Regions from separate parts of the Bacillus sp. AMCV2 genome, predicted to be linked through region 2. Evidence: predicted binding sites of a transcription regulator. Region 2 holds the regulator's gene; the other holds the start of a gene.
The links. The regulator Rex, encoded in region 2, represses fermentation and respiration genes when NADH is low (regulators of the CRP and FNR family bind a similar motif). The targets are predictions, from matches to a motif close to TTGTGAAATATTTCACAA.
Positions count from the first base shown of each region.

Region 1: the regulator Rex is predicted to act here: its motif matches at 2,165-2,182, upstream of qoxA (cytochrome aa3 quinol oxidase subunit II).

Region 1 covers NZ_JBVYIB010000002.1:3,778,605-3,784,714, forward strand. Annotated here, with positions in the region: gene qoxB (cytochrome aa3 quinol oxidase subunit I) at 1-1,102, opposite strand, end outside; gene qoxA (cytochrome aa3 quinol oxidase subunit II) at 1,130-2,095, opposite strand; gene AC0OMA_RS19500 (GlsB/YeaQ/YmgE family stress response membrane protein) at 2,610-2,855, shown strand; gene galT (UDP-glucose--hexose-1-phosphate uridylyltransferase) at 2,923-4,464, opposite strand; gene AC0OMA_RS19510 (galactokinase) at 4,468-5,640, opposite strand; gene AC0OMA_RS19515 (GtrA family protein) at 5,721-6,104, opposite strand.
Region 2 covers NZ_JBVYIB010000002.1:654,684-660,793, reverse strand. Annotated here, with positions in the region: gene groL (chaperonin GroEL) at 1-516, opposite strand, end outside; gene groES (co-chaperone GroES) at 563-847, opposite strand; gene AC0OMA_RS03540 (CPBP family intramembrane glutamic endopeptidase) at 1,086-1,820, shown strand; gene AC0OMA_RS03535 (YdiK family protein) at 1,817-2,008, shown strand; gene tatC (twin-arginine translocase subunit TatC) at 2,046-2,810, opposite strand; gene tatAY (sec-independent protein translocase protein TatAY) at 2,817-2,990, opposite strand; gene AC0OMA_RS03520 (redox-sensing transcriptional repressor Rex) at 3,012-3,659, opposite strand; gene moaC (cyclic pyranopterin monophosphate synthase MoaC) at 3,656-4,168, opposite strand; gene AC0OMA_RS03510 (ABC-F family ATP-binding cassette domain-containing protein) at 4,294-6,110, shown strand, end outside.

The sequences.
Region 1 (6,110 bases), 3.1 Mb from region 2:
TATACATTGTAAAGAGCCAGTTAAAGATTTTAACCCCGGTTGGGATTGAGATTGCCATTGTCGTAATTGAGAAGAATGAGTTAACGGACGCACTGTTCCCCATTGTGAAGAAGTGGTGAGTCCAAACTAAGAAACTCAATACAGAGATGGCGATAATAGAACCAACCATCGCTTTGTAACCAAACAATTGTTTTCTTGCAAAGCTTGAGATGATTTCTGAGAAAATACCAAACGCCGGAAGAATAACGATATATACTTCAGGATGTCCCCAAATCCAGAACAAGTTAGCCCAAAGCATCGGCATACCGCCTGCTTCCAATGTGAAAAAGTGAGCGCCGAACAAACGATCAAATGATAAAAGTGCTAATGCTACTGTAAGTACAGGGAACGCAAACACGATAATAACCATTGTGATCAGTGTTGTCCATGTGAACATTGGCATACGCATTAATGTCATGCCTTTTGTTCTCATTTTTAAGATTGTTACCATAAAGTTGATCCCTGTCATCAGGGTACCGATACCGGCAATCTGAAGTCCGAGGAGGTAGTAGTTCTCACCCGGCCCAGGGCTCATGTCGTTACTTGCAAGCGGCATATAACTCGTCCAGCCTGCGTTCGGAGAACCTCCGATAACGAAAGAAATATTGAAAAGCATCGCCCCTACAAAGAACGTCCAGAAGCTCAGGTTGTTCAAGTAAGGGAACGCAACGTCGCGGGCACCGATTTGAAGAGGCACAACAACGTTGATAAGACCGATTAAGAACGGCATCGCCATGAAGATGATCATGATTGTACCGTGAGTTGTAAAAATTTCATTATAGTGGTTTGAGTCTAAAAAACTGTTATTCGGAAGCGCTAGCTGGGCACGCATCATCAGACCGTCGACACCGCCGCGGAATAACATAATTACAGCAGATATAATGTACATGATTCCGAGTTTTTTATGGTCAACAGTAGTTATCCATTCAGACCACAGCCATTTCCACTTTTTGAAGTAAGTTAGAACAAAAATAATGGCAATGGTTGAAAGCGCAATGGAAACTTGTGCGCCCAGAATTAATGGGTCACCAGTTACGAAAAATTCGTCCCATTTGAATTTCATGCAGGCTTCCTCCTTTCCTGATCAATATCATTCTTCTGTATCATCAGACTTCTTAAATTCGTTTTTCTTTACGTTTTCAAACGGATCTGTTTTAGAGTGCGGTGAAACGGCTTGATAGCCAAGGCGTTTGCGCGCCTCCATCGCGTACTCAGCGTCTTGTCCGTGATCCACGTATTTCAAGTGAGTAGAAGAGAACGTTAATTCGTCCACATTTTCAGGAAGCATCAATTCATCATACTTCTCTTTTGTCAGCTTAGGAGCCTCGTTCTGAGTCTTTTTCACCCAGCTGTTAAAGTCTTTTTCTGTGACTGCATTCACATCAAACTCTTGGTCCGCAAAATGTTCACCTGTGAAGTTCGCATTGCGGCCTTCGTAAGTACCCACTTTGTCAGCCTGTAAGTATTGATCCATCAGCATTCCTGCCATCGCATATTTTTGTCCTCCAAGCTGAGGAATCCATAGCGAAGCCATTGAATCTGCAGATGAGATTTTGAACAAGATCGGGCGGTCGACAGGAATGTTTAAGTAGTTGACCGTTTCAATATCCTGTTCAGGGTAGCTGAATACCCATTTCCAGTCTACCGAAGTAGCATAAACAACAAGAGGCTCTTTGTCTTTTGTTGCTTCAGGAGCTTTTTCTAACGAATATATCGTCTGTACTGTTGGCACAGAAAGTGCAATGACGATTAAAATTGGGATCACTGTCCAGACTACTTCTAAAAACGTGTTACCATGAATTTCTGGGTTATAAGATCCATTATCTTTGCCTTTACGGTCGCGGTATTTTACTAAAATAATGGTAAATAGAACAAAGACGACCCCGACGATAAACAGCATAAATCCGATAGATAACAGGATTAAATCACTTTGCTGTTCAGCTACAGGTCCTTTCGGATCTAGTACTGAAGCATTGCTGCATCCCCCAAGGACGAAAACCACAGTTAACAGCGCTAATACAAGCAACGGTTTTAATGCTCTGAACAAGAAGATCACCATCCTTCCTATTGATGTAATAAATCTGAAGTGCATACTTCCTCAAAATCTTTTCTCTACTTTGTTATGCTATCAAAAACTTCACATATTAGCTTTATTTTTTTATAAACTTCATCCCATTTTCGCTTAAATGTCATAAAATCGACAAAAATCGCTCCAACTTTATTCACATCTATCGCTTAAGATGAAAAGTTTCTAGTTATTTCCGCATATAAGTAAGAAAAGATGATGAAGAACTAATTCTGACAAATAAAGGTTTACCACAATAAAAAACTTAGGTCAATCAAAAGTTTCATTTTGTTAAACTTTCTAGATAGGAATTATTTTTTCCTTGTCTAGCATCTTTTCACACGGTTACCATTTTAACGCATCAAATATTGAAAGAAAAGGCGCAATGAAGAGCCAATATGCTCTGAATTGTCCGTATTTTTTAATGAGAGCATCCAGTTGTTTATCTTATACAAAAAAGAGGAATGATATAAGCAAATAAATAAAAAATAGGATGTGTTGCATGATGAGTTTTCTTATTTCACTTATCGTCGCTATTATTATCGGATGGCTTGGAAGCCTGTTTGTAAAAGGAGATATGCCCGGAGGAATTATCGGGTCTATGATCGCAGGTCTTATTGGCGCCTGGATCGGACACGGGCTGCTTGGAACATGGGGGCCGCACCTAGCCGGATTTGCCATTATTCCAGCGGTAATCGGCGCAGCCATTGTTGTCTTTCTAGTAAGCCTGTTAACCAGAAAAAGAGGATAAAAGCAGCACCCGAAGCGTATGCGCTTTGGGTGTTTGTTTTGCCATAAAAATCGAAAAAGCCTCAACCCTAGCGGTTGAGGCTTTTGACTGGTTTGACGCCCAACTGGTCGATAAACCTTCTGAAGGCCTGTTTTCCTTCCGTTGTCTGTTTAAACACACCGGCGTGTTCAAGAATGCGAGCGAATACATGTCCCAGCTCTTCTTTTATGACTAGATCTGCATTCTCTTTTGTTATGGTTCTTTTTTCCATCATCCGAATAGCCCACTCACTATGTTTTGCCGTGAGCGGATTTTGTTCTAAAGCTGTTTTCGGATCAGCAGAGCATAGCGCCGCTGCTGTTTCTTTCATTTCCTCCTGTAAGCGGCCCGGCAATATCGCCAATCCCATGACCTCAATCAGGCCGATATTTTCTTTTTTAATATGGTGAACTTCCTTATGGGGATGAAATATCCCTAAGGGATGCTCCTCATCCGTCCGGTTGTTCCTCAGTACGATATCGAGTTCGTACAAGTCTCCCCTGCGCCGCGCAATCGGTGTGACCGTATTATGGGGCGTATCGCCTGTATAGGCGGCAATGCCGGCTTTTTCATCGGAATACGTCTGCCACGTGCGGAAGATATGGTCAGCAGCTTCGGCGACATGACCCGGTTCGTCTCCTTGGAGCCTGAGCACAGACATCGGCCACTTCACTAAGGCCAGCGACACGCCGGGATAATCATTTAATTCATAAACGTCTTCCGCTTCTGCACGTGCCATTGGAAAATCATGCGCGCCGCCTTGGAAATGATCATGGCTTAGGATGCTGCCGCCGACAATCGGCAGATCCGCGTTTGAACCGATAAAATAATGCGGATATTGGCCAAGAAATGACAGCAGCCTTTCAAATGTTTTTTTGCTGATCTCCATCGGTTCATGTTCACCTTTTAAGACAATGCAGTGCTCCGGATAATAGACATATGGCGAGAATTGCAGGAACCATTGTTCGTCCTCAAGGATGACCGGAATGATTCTGTGATTTTGCCGGGCTGGATGATTCACGCTTCCCTCGAAGCCGACATTTTCTTTACACAGCAAACACATCGGATAATTTGTCTGTTCCTGCTCTTTTGCAGCCGCAATCGCTTTCGGGTCCTTTTCAGGCTTTGATAGGTTAATGGTCATTTCCAGCTCGCCATATTCGGTCGGCACCGTCCAATGAACATTTTTGGCGATTCTGTCAGTCCGTATATAATAGACATCCTCTGAATATTGATAGAATTCCTTTGTCGCCTGTTTTGGGCCGTATAATGCTTTTGTCTCTTCAAATTTGCGAATGACCTCGGACGGGGCAGGCACAAAACAGCCCATCAGCTTTGCGCTGAGCAGGTCACGGTACGTATCTGTATCCGCTTCCATTCGGCCGGTTTCCTCAGCCCATTTATAGATGGGAGCTAGCAAGTCCGGCAGGCTTTGTGACTGCTTGATGCTGGTGCTGGAGTTCGGCTCGGGATGTGTGATGCCCAGCGCTTCATAAAGACGGTTTCTCGTATATTCCCGATCCCAGATCGAAATCAATTTTCGTTCCAGGCCATACTCAAGCAGCTGTTCCAGATGTTCAATAATACTCATATGTCACTCCCCCTTTAGTTCTCTCGCTCCCTCTCCGATATCCGCGACATAAAAGTCCGCTCGGAGCCCTGTTTTTTCTTGATATCTGTCTCCAACCTTCTGAATAAAATCATCAACGAACTCATCTTTTACAATGCTGATGGTGCAGCCGCCAAAGCCTGCTCCCGTCATTCTTGATCCAATTACACCTTCGTGATCCCATGCCGCAAACACAAGCTCATCAAGTTCAGGGCATGTTACTTCATAGTCATCCTTCAATGAAAGGTGGGATTCCTTCATTAACTGCCCGATTTCATCTATATTGTTCTCTTTGAACATATGGGCCGTCTTAATAGCACGATGATTTTCGTATACAGCGTGCTTTGCCCGGCGTCTGTTCGTTTCATTTTGGATCAGGCTGGAATGCGCATCGAAATCAGAAGGCTTGATGTCGCCCAGTGCTGCAATATCGAGGCCTTTTTTCAGATCAAGCAATGCATCATTGCATTCTTGGCGTCTCGTATTGTAGCTTGAGTCAGCCAATGTCCTTTTTTTGTTCGTGTTCGCGATGACCAGCGCGAGGCCTGAGACATTGAGTTTGCTATATTCATAGTCAAGCGTGTCGCAGTTCAGCAGCATCGCATGATGTTTTTTCCCCATTCCAATTGCAAATTGGTCCATAATTCCGCAATTGACGCCGATAAAATGGTTTTCCGCATGCTGCGCCATTTTCACAAGCTCAAGCGCATCTACTTCAGGATGTAAATAGCTTTGGAGCACGACCCCCATCAGCAGTTCAATAGAAGCGGAAGACGACAGCCCCGCCCCGTTTGGAATATTCCCTGAAAATACAATGTCAAAGCCATGGGGAACTGCATATCCCCTCTGTTGAAATTCATAAATCACGCCTTTTGGGTAGTTCGCCCAGTCGTCTTCTTTTTGATAGCGAATATCGTCAAGGCTGCATTCCTTGATGCCTGCGTTTTTAAAATTATCTGAATACATCCGGACAAGCCCGTCTTTTCTTTCTGCAACAGCAGCATATGTACCCATTGTCAGCGCGCACGGAAATACATGCCCGCCGTTATAGTCTGTATGTTCTCCAATCAGATTCACTCTTCCAGGTGCGAAAAAAAACCGTAATCCCTCTTTTTCTCCGAATACACTTGCAAATATCCCCTTTAGCTCTTCCCGCATGTGCAATCACCTTTCTGGTTTTTATTTTTTATTCCCCTTATTTCTCCATAGAAAACGGCAGATCATATGCTGCAGTCCTCTCATACCCCTTCTTCTTTTGTTTTTTTAAAGACAAGCCATTTGCTCGCAACATAGTTGACGACAACAATGACCGCGTTGTCGAGTATTTTGGCCAAGGTTTCATTTGTATTGAACTGGCCGACAAGAATGATCATCATGCCTAAATCTATGCCGAGAGACAGGACCCGAACGCTGAAAAAAGCAGTGAGCTCTTTCAGCAGGCTCTGCAGATCATGTGTTTTTTGCTGAAACACATATAATTTATTTGTTATGTAAGCAAACAGCACGGACAAAATCCAAGCGGCGACAGTGGCGGCTTTGTAATCCACATTCATGATCTCTACCAATATATAAAAGCTGGCGATATTCACAATGGTTGTGAAAACCCCCATAATGATATACATAATTAT
Region 2 (6,110 bases):
AACGCCGTCGTTTCCTACGCGCTCCATTGCTTCAGCGATAAGGCTTCCGACTTCCTCATCAGCAGCAGAGATCGCAGCAACCTGAGCGATAGACTCTTTGCCTTCGATTGGCTTAGAAATTTCTTTTAAGTTTTCGATCGCAACCGCTACAGCTTGTTCCATCCCTTTACGCACGCCTACAGGGTTAGCGCCTGCTGTTACGTTTTTAAGGCCTTCACGGATCATTGCTTGCGCAAGAACTGTCGCAGTTGTTGTACCGTCACCGGCAACGTCGTTTGTTTTGCTGGCTACTTCAGCAACAAGCTTCGCACCCATGTTTTCAAACGCGTCTTCGAGTTCAATTTCTTTAGCGATTGTTACACCGTCATTTGTGATTAACGGAGAACCAAATTTTTTCTCTAGAACCACGTTGCGTCCTTTTGGTCCTAAAGTTACTTTAACAGCATCAGCAAGTGCATCGACACCGCGAAGCATTGCGCGGCGAGCTTCTTCACTAAACTTAATTTCTTTTGCCATGTTTACAAGACCTCCTCAAATGTTTTAAGTATTGTTTATTTAAGAATTAGCCGATAACAGCTAAAATGTCGCTTTCACGTAAGATTAAGTATTCAGTACCTTCATATTTCACTTCAGTACCTGCGTATTTTGAGAAGATAATGCGGTCGCCCTCTTTTACTTCTAAAGCAACGCGCTCTCCGCTTTCTAACACGCGACCTGAACCAGCTGCCACGATTTTGCCTTCTTGCGGTTTTTCTTTTGCAGAATCCGGCAACACAATTCCGCTGGCAGTTTTTTCTTCAGATTCTACGAGTTCAATGACAACGCGATCACCTAATGGCTTTAACAATGTAATAACCTCCTCAATAGTATGAATATGTAATTTTAGCACTCAGCACTAAAGAGTGCTAACACAATTCTTATAATAAAGAATCTCCCTTCCAATTTCAAGTGATAAGATAAAAAATTTTTCACGCTTACATCATTCTTTTCCGCTCCCTTTTCCGTTAGCTTTTTCACCCCCGTACCGATTATGTTACAATAGCTGTAGATGAACGAAACCCACTTAACAAAGGAGTACATACCATTTGAGAAAACAGTATTGGTTTATTATTTTGACATATATCATCATGCAGTTTTCCGCATTAATCGCGATTCCCTTGTTATTTAAATTCGGTTATGCCGGAGGACAGCCTACAAATGAAAATATGCTGCATGCACAAGGATTATGGTCCGTCATCAGCTTTATCGCCTGTCTCCTTATTGTTCTGCTCATTCTGAGAACCGTTCCGAAAGAAACGCTGCGAAACGGACAGAAGGACTCAATCGGACTTTCTATCCTTTGGGCGATAGCCGGTTTTTTCATTGCCCTTTTCTCTCAAGGAATAGCAGGCTCTATTGAATATTATGTTTTTGGCATCGGAAGAGAATCAGAAAATACACAAGCGATTCTGGATGTCATTCAGGCAGTCCCGCTCATGATTATCGTTTCTTCCATCGTCGGGCCTATATTAGAAGAAATCATCTTCAGAAAAATCATTTTCGGCGCGCTGTACGAAAAAACGAATTTCTTTTTTGCAGGACTGATCAGCTCGGTTATCTTCGGTATTGTTCACGCTGATTTGAAGCATCTCCTTCTATATACAGCAATGGGCTTTACATTTGCATTTTTATATGCGAGAACAAAACGGATATGGGTGCCGATTTTCGCCCATTTAATGATGAATACATTCGTCGTCATCATGCAGCTTGAGCCTGTTCGGAATTACCTTGAACAGCTGAGCACACAAATGCAATTGATTATTGGAGGATTATTTTTATGAGAAACCCGGTAGTTTGGGGAATGATCTACTTTGCCGTAGGGTGCATCTTTACTTATCTTGCCGCAAGCTCGCCAGGCAGCATGTGGTCATTTTACTCCATCCTGCTGATGGTGTTCGCCGCTTACAACATCAGCATTTCTTTTAAGATGTTCGCCTTTTCATTTAAAATCAAAAAGAACCAAAAATAAAGAAAATCCATTTCTCGCATGAGAAATGGATTTTTTATTATTGCCCAGAAGACACGTCCCGATCGGCTGCACTGCTTTTCTGTGCTTTCCGATAAGCGGCCTTCGATATAAGGATACTGATTTCATATAAAATCAAAAGCGGGACTGTGACCATCATATGGGACAGAAGCTCAGGCGGTGTAATCAGGGCTGCGATCACCAGCAGCGTAAAATACGCATACTTTCTGATTTTCGCCAAGAACATCGGTGTCACAATTCCGAGCCTGGTCAAAAACATGAGGATGACCGGCATTTGAAACAGCAGTCCAAACGGAATCGTCAGCTGCAGAAGAAAATGAAAATATTCATTAATTCCGATCACCTGATTGACATTCAAGTCCTGAGAGATCCGCTTCATAAAATCAACAACAAAAGGAAATAAAATATAATATGAAAAAGATAAGCCCGCTAAAAACAGCAAAATAGAGATCGGAATGTAGCTGAGCGTTACTTTGCGCTCTTTCTCATAGAGACCCGGGCTCACAAAAGCCCAAAGCTGATAAAGAATAACCGGCGAGGTCAGGACTATGCCGATGATAAACGCAAACTGCATAAACACATAAAGCGGGTCTGTCAGGTTAAACGCGTTAAGCGTAAGCTGCTTCGCTTCATCTGTTTCTTGCAGATACACAATAATCGGCTTTGCTAAAAAAAATCCAGCAATAAAGAAAACGACAAACGCCAGCGCTACAATCAGCAACCGTTTTCGAAGCTCAGCAATATGCTCCAGCAGCGACATTTGATTCACTTTCATTCGTGTCATCCTAACTTACTGATCTTCTTTCTTTTTTTCCTCTTCATCACTCGTTAATCCTTTAGTAGCGTTTTTGAATTCACGAAGTGTGTCTCCCGCTGCTTTCCCCAATTCAGGCAGCTTTTTGGGACCGAAGATAATCAGAGCAACGATTGCGATAACAGCAAGGCTTCCAGGACCGATCGGCATATTTGGGCTCCTCCTTTCCCTCTATTCGATTTCCTCTAAAACTGAGTAATGCTTCAAAAAATAAACCAGTGACTGAAGCTCAACTGCTAAATCTATATGATGAATTCGAATGTGTTCCGGCACATTCAAACGGGCCGGCGTAAAATTAAGGATTCCCTTGATTCCTAATGCGACCAATCTGTCTGTAATGGATTGAGCGGCAACTGCTGGCACTGTAAGAATGGCAACTGATTCATCTTTTACGTGTTGTTCAAGGTCATCAAGGTTATAGACGGGCACGCCGCCTACCTCAGTTCCTATTTTACTCTCATTTATATCAAAAGCCATAGAAATTTTTGTGTTATTATTTTTTGTGAAATTATAGTGAAGAAATGCCGTTCCCAAGTTCCCGACACCAATCAAGATGACGTCTGTCATCTCGTCCTGATCAAGCGTTTTTCGGAAAAAAGACAGCAAATAATCCACATTATATCCGTATCCTTTTTTGCCAAGAGCTCCAAAATAGGAAAAATCCCTCCGAATCGTGGCAGAATCAACCTTTACGGCATCACTGAGTTCAGCGGATGATACACGCTGTTTTCCAGACGCATGCAGATTCTTTAAAAAGCGATAGTAAAGCGGCAGCCGTTTCGCCGTCGCCTGCGGAATTTTTGATTGATCCTTATTCATTTTTGGTCCTCCAAATTATACTCGGATAGTTCTCTTTTAAAGTCACCGTTTTTCCCGCCTGTCTTCTCCAGCAAGAAAGTAGGGCCGATGACCATCCCCTTATCAAGGGCCTTGCACATATCGTAAACGGTAAGAGCGCACACCGATGCAGAAGTGAGCGCTTCCATTTCCACACCTGTACTCCCTTTCGTTTTGACCTGTGCTTTTATATGAAGTATAACTTCTGCTTCTTTTATTTTCCAGTCAAACGATATATCTACCCCGCTCAATGAAAGCGGATGGCACATCGGAATGATATTCGACGTTTGCTTTGCGGCCATAATGCCTGCCACCTGTGCGACAGCCAGTACATCTCCTTTGCCGATATCGTGACTCTGTATTTTCTCGTACACCTCATTCTTCATGTGTACGCTTGAAACAGCCGCCGCAGTACGGACAGTCGAAGATTTTTCGCTGATATCCACCATCTGGGCTCTGCCCTGTTCATTAAAATGAGAAAATCCATTCATACTAAAACGCTCCTTAAACAGATCATACACTATTTTCTTCTCTATGTCTTATATGGCCAATGTATTGTTTGCTGACTTCTGGTTCATAAGCTACACTTAACTTATTATAGCAGAGGTGAAATAATATGATGATCTTACAAATTAATCAGCTGTCCAAATCGTTTGGTGCTGATACTATTTTAAACAATATAAAGCTGGAAGTCAGAAATCGTGATCGCATCGCCATTGTAGGAAGAAATGGCGCCGGAAAATCCACGCTCCTTAAAATTATCGCAGGCCAGCTTTCGTATGAAAAGGGCGAAATTATTAAACCGAAAGATATTACAATGGGATATCTCGCCCAGCATACTGGCTTGGATTCTAAGCTTACCATAAAAGAAGAGCTGCTGACTGTTTTTGACCACTTAAAAGCAATGGAAAAGGAAATGCGGGCTATGGAAGAAAAAATGGCGGCAGCTGACCCGGGTGAATTAGAAAGCATCATGAAAACCTACGACCGCCTTCAGCAGGAATTCAAAGATAAAGGCGGCTATCAATATGAAGCGGATGTAAGATCTGTGCTGCATGGTCTCGGCTTCAGCCATTTTGACGATTCTACACAGGTTCAAAGCCTCAGCGGAGGCCAGAAAACAAGACTGGCTTTAGGTAAGCTTCTGTTAACACAGCCTGATTTGCTCATTCTCGATGAGCCGACAAACCATCTGGATATTGATACGCTTACCTGGCTTGAGCATTATTTACAAGGCTATTCAGGCGCCATCCTCATCGTTTCGCATGACCGCTACTTTTTGGACAAAGTGGTAAACCAGGTATACGAGGTATCAAGAGCAGAAAGCAAAAAGTATCACGGCAACTACAGCGCTTATCTCGACCAAAAAGCCGCGCAGTATGAAAAAGATCTTAAAATGTATGAAAAGCAGCAGGACGAGATTGCAAAGCTGCAGGACTTCGTAGACCGAAATCTGGCGAGAGCCTCTACCACCAAAAGGGCGCAAAGCCGCAGAAAGCAGCTTGAGCGAATGGAAGTCATGTCAAAACCGCTTGGCGATGAAAAATCCGCAAACTTTCATTTTGATATTACAAAACAGAGCGGAAATGAAGTCCTTCGTGTTCAGGATCTCACAATCAGCTATGAAAACCAGCCGCCGCTTTTAACAGAAGTGTCATTCATGCTCACAAGAGGAGAAAGCGCAGCGCTTGTCGGTCCTAACGGCATTGGTAAATCGACATTGCTGAAAACATTAATAGACACCCTAAAACCAGATCAAGGAACGATCTCATACGGCTCAAATGTCAGTGTCGGCTATTATGATCAGGAACAGGCTGAGTTGACTTCCTCTAAACGTGTCCTTGATGAGCTGTGGGACGAGTACCCCGGGCTTCCAGAAAAAGAAATCAGAACGTGTCTCGGAAATTTCTTATTCTCCGGAGATGATGTGCTGAAACCAGTTCATTCACTGAGCGGAGGCGAAAAAGCAAGATTGGCTCTAGCTAAGCTGATGCTTCAAAAAGCCAACTTTCTCATCCTTGATGAACCGACGAACCATCTGGATTTAGACAGCAAAGAAGTTCTCGAAAACGCGCTGATTGATTATCCAGGCACACTGTTATTTGTCTCACATGACAGATATTTTATTAACAGAATCGCCACAAGAGTATTGGAGCTTTCTTCAAGCCATATAGAGGAGTATCTGGGAGATTACGATTATTATACAGAGAAAAAAACAGAGCAGCTTGAATTGGAGAAAATAAATCAGCAAGAGGAAACTGAAAAAACGCCAGCTACAGTGAAATCTGACTCCAAACGTTCCTACGAGGAAGAAAAAGAATGGAAAAAGAAAGAGCGCCAACGACTCCGTCGGATTGAAGAAATTGAAACCACTGTTCAAACCATTGAAGAGAACATCAGCCGCAATGATGAATTACTATGTGACCCTGAAGT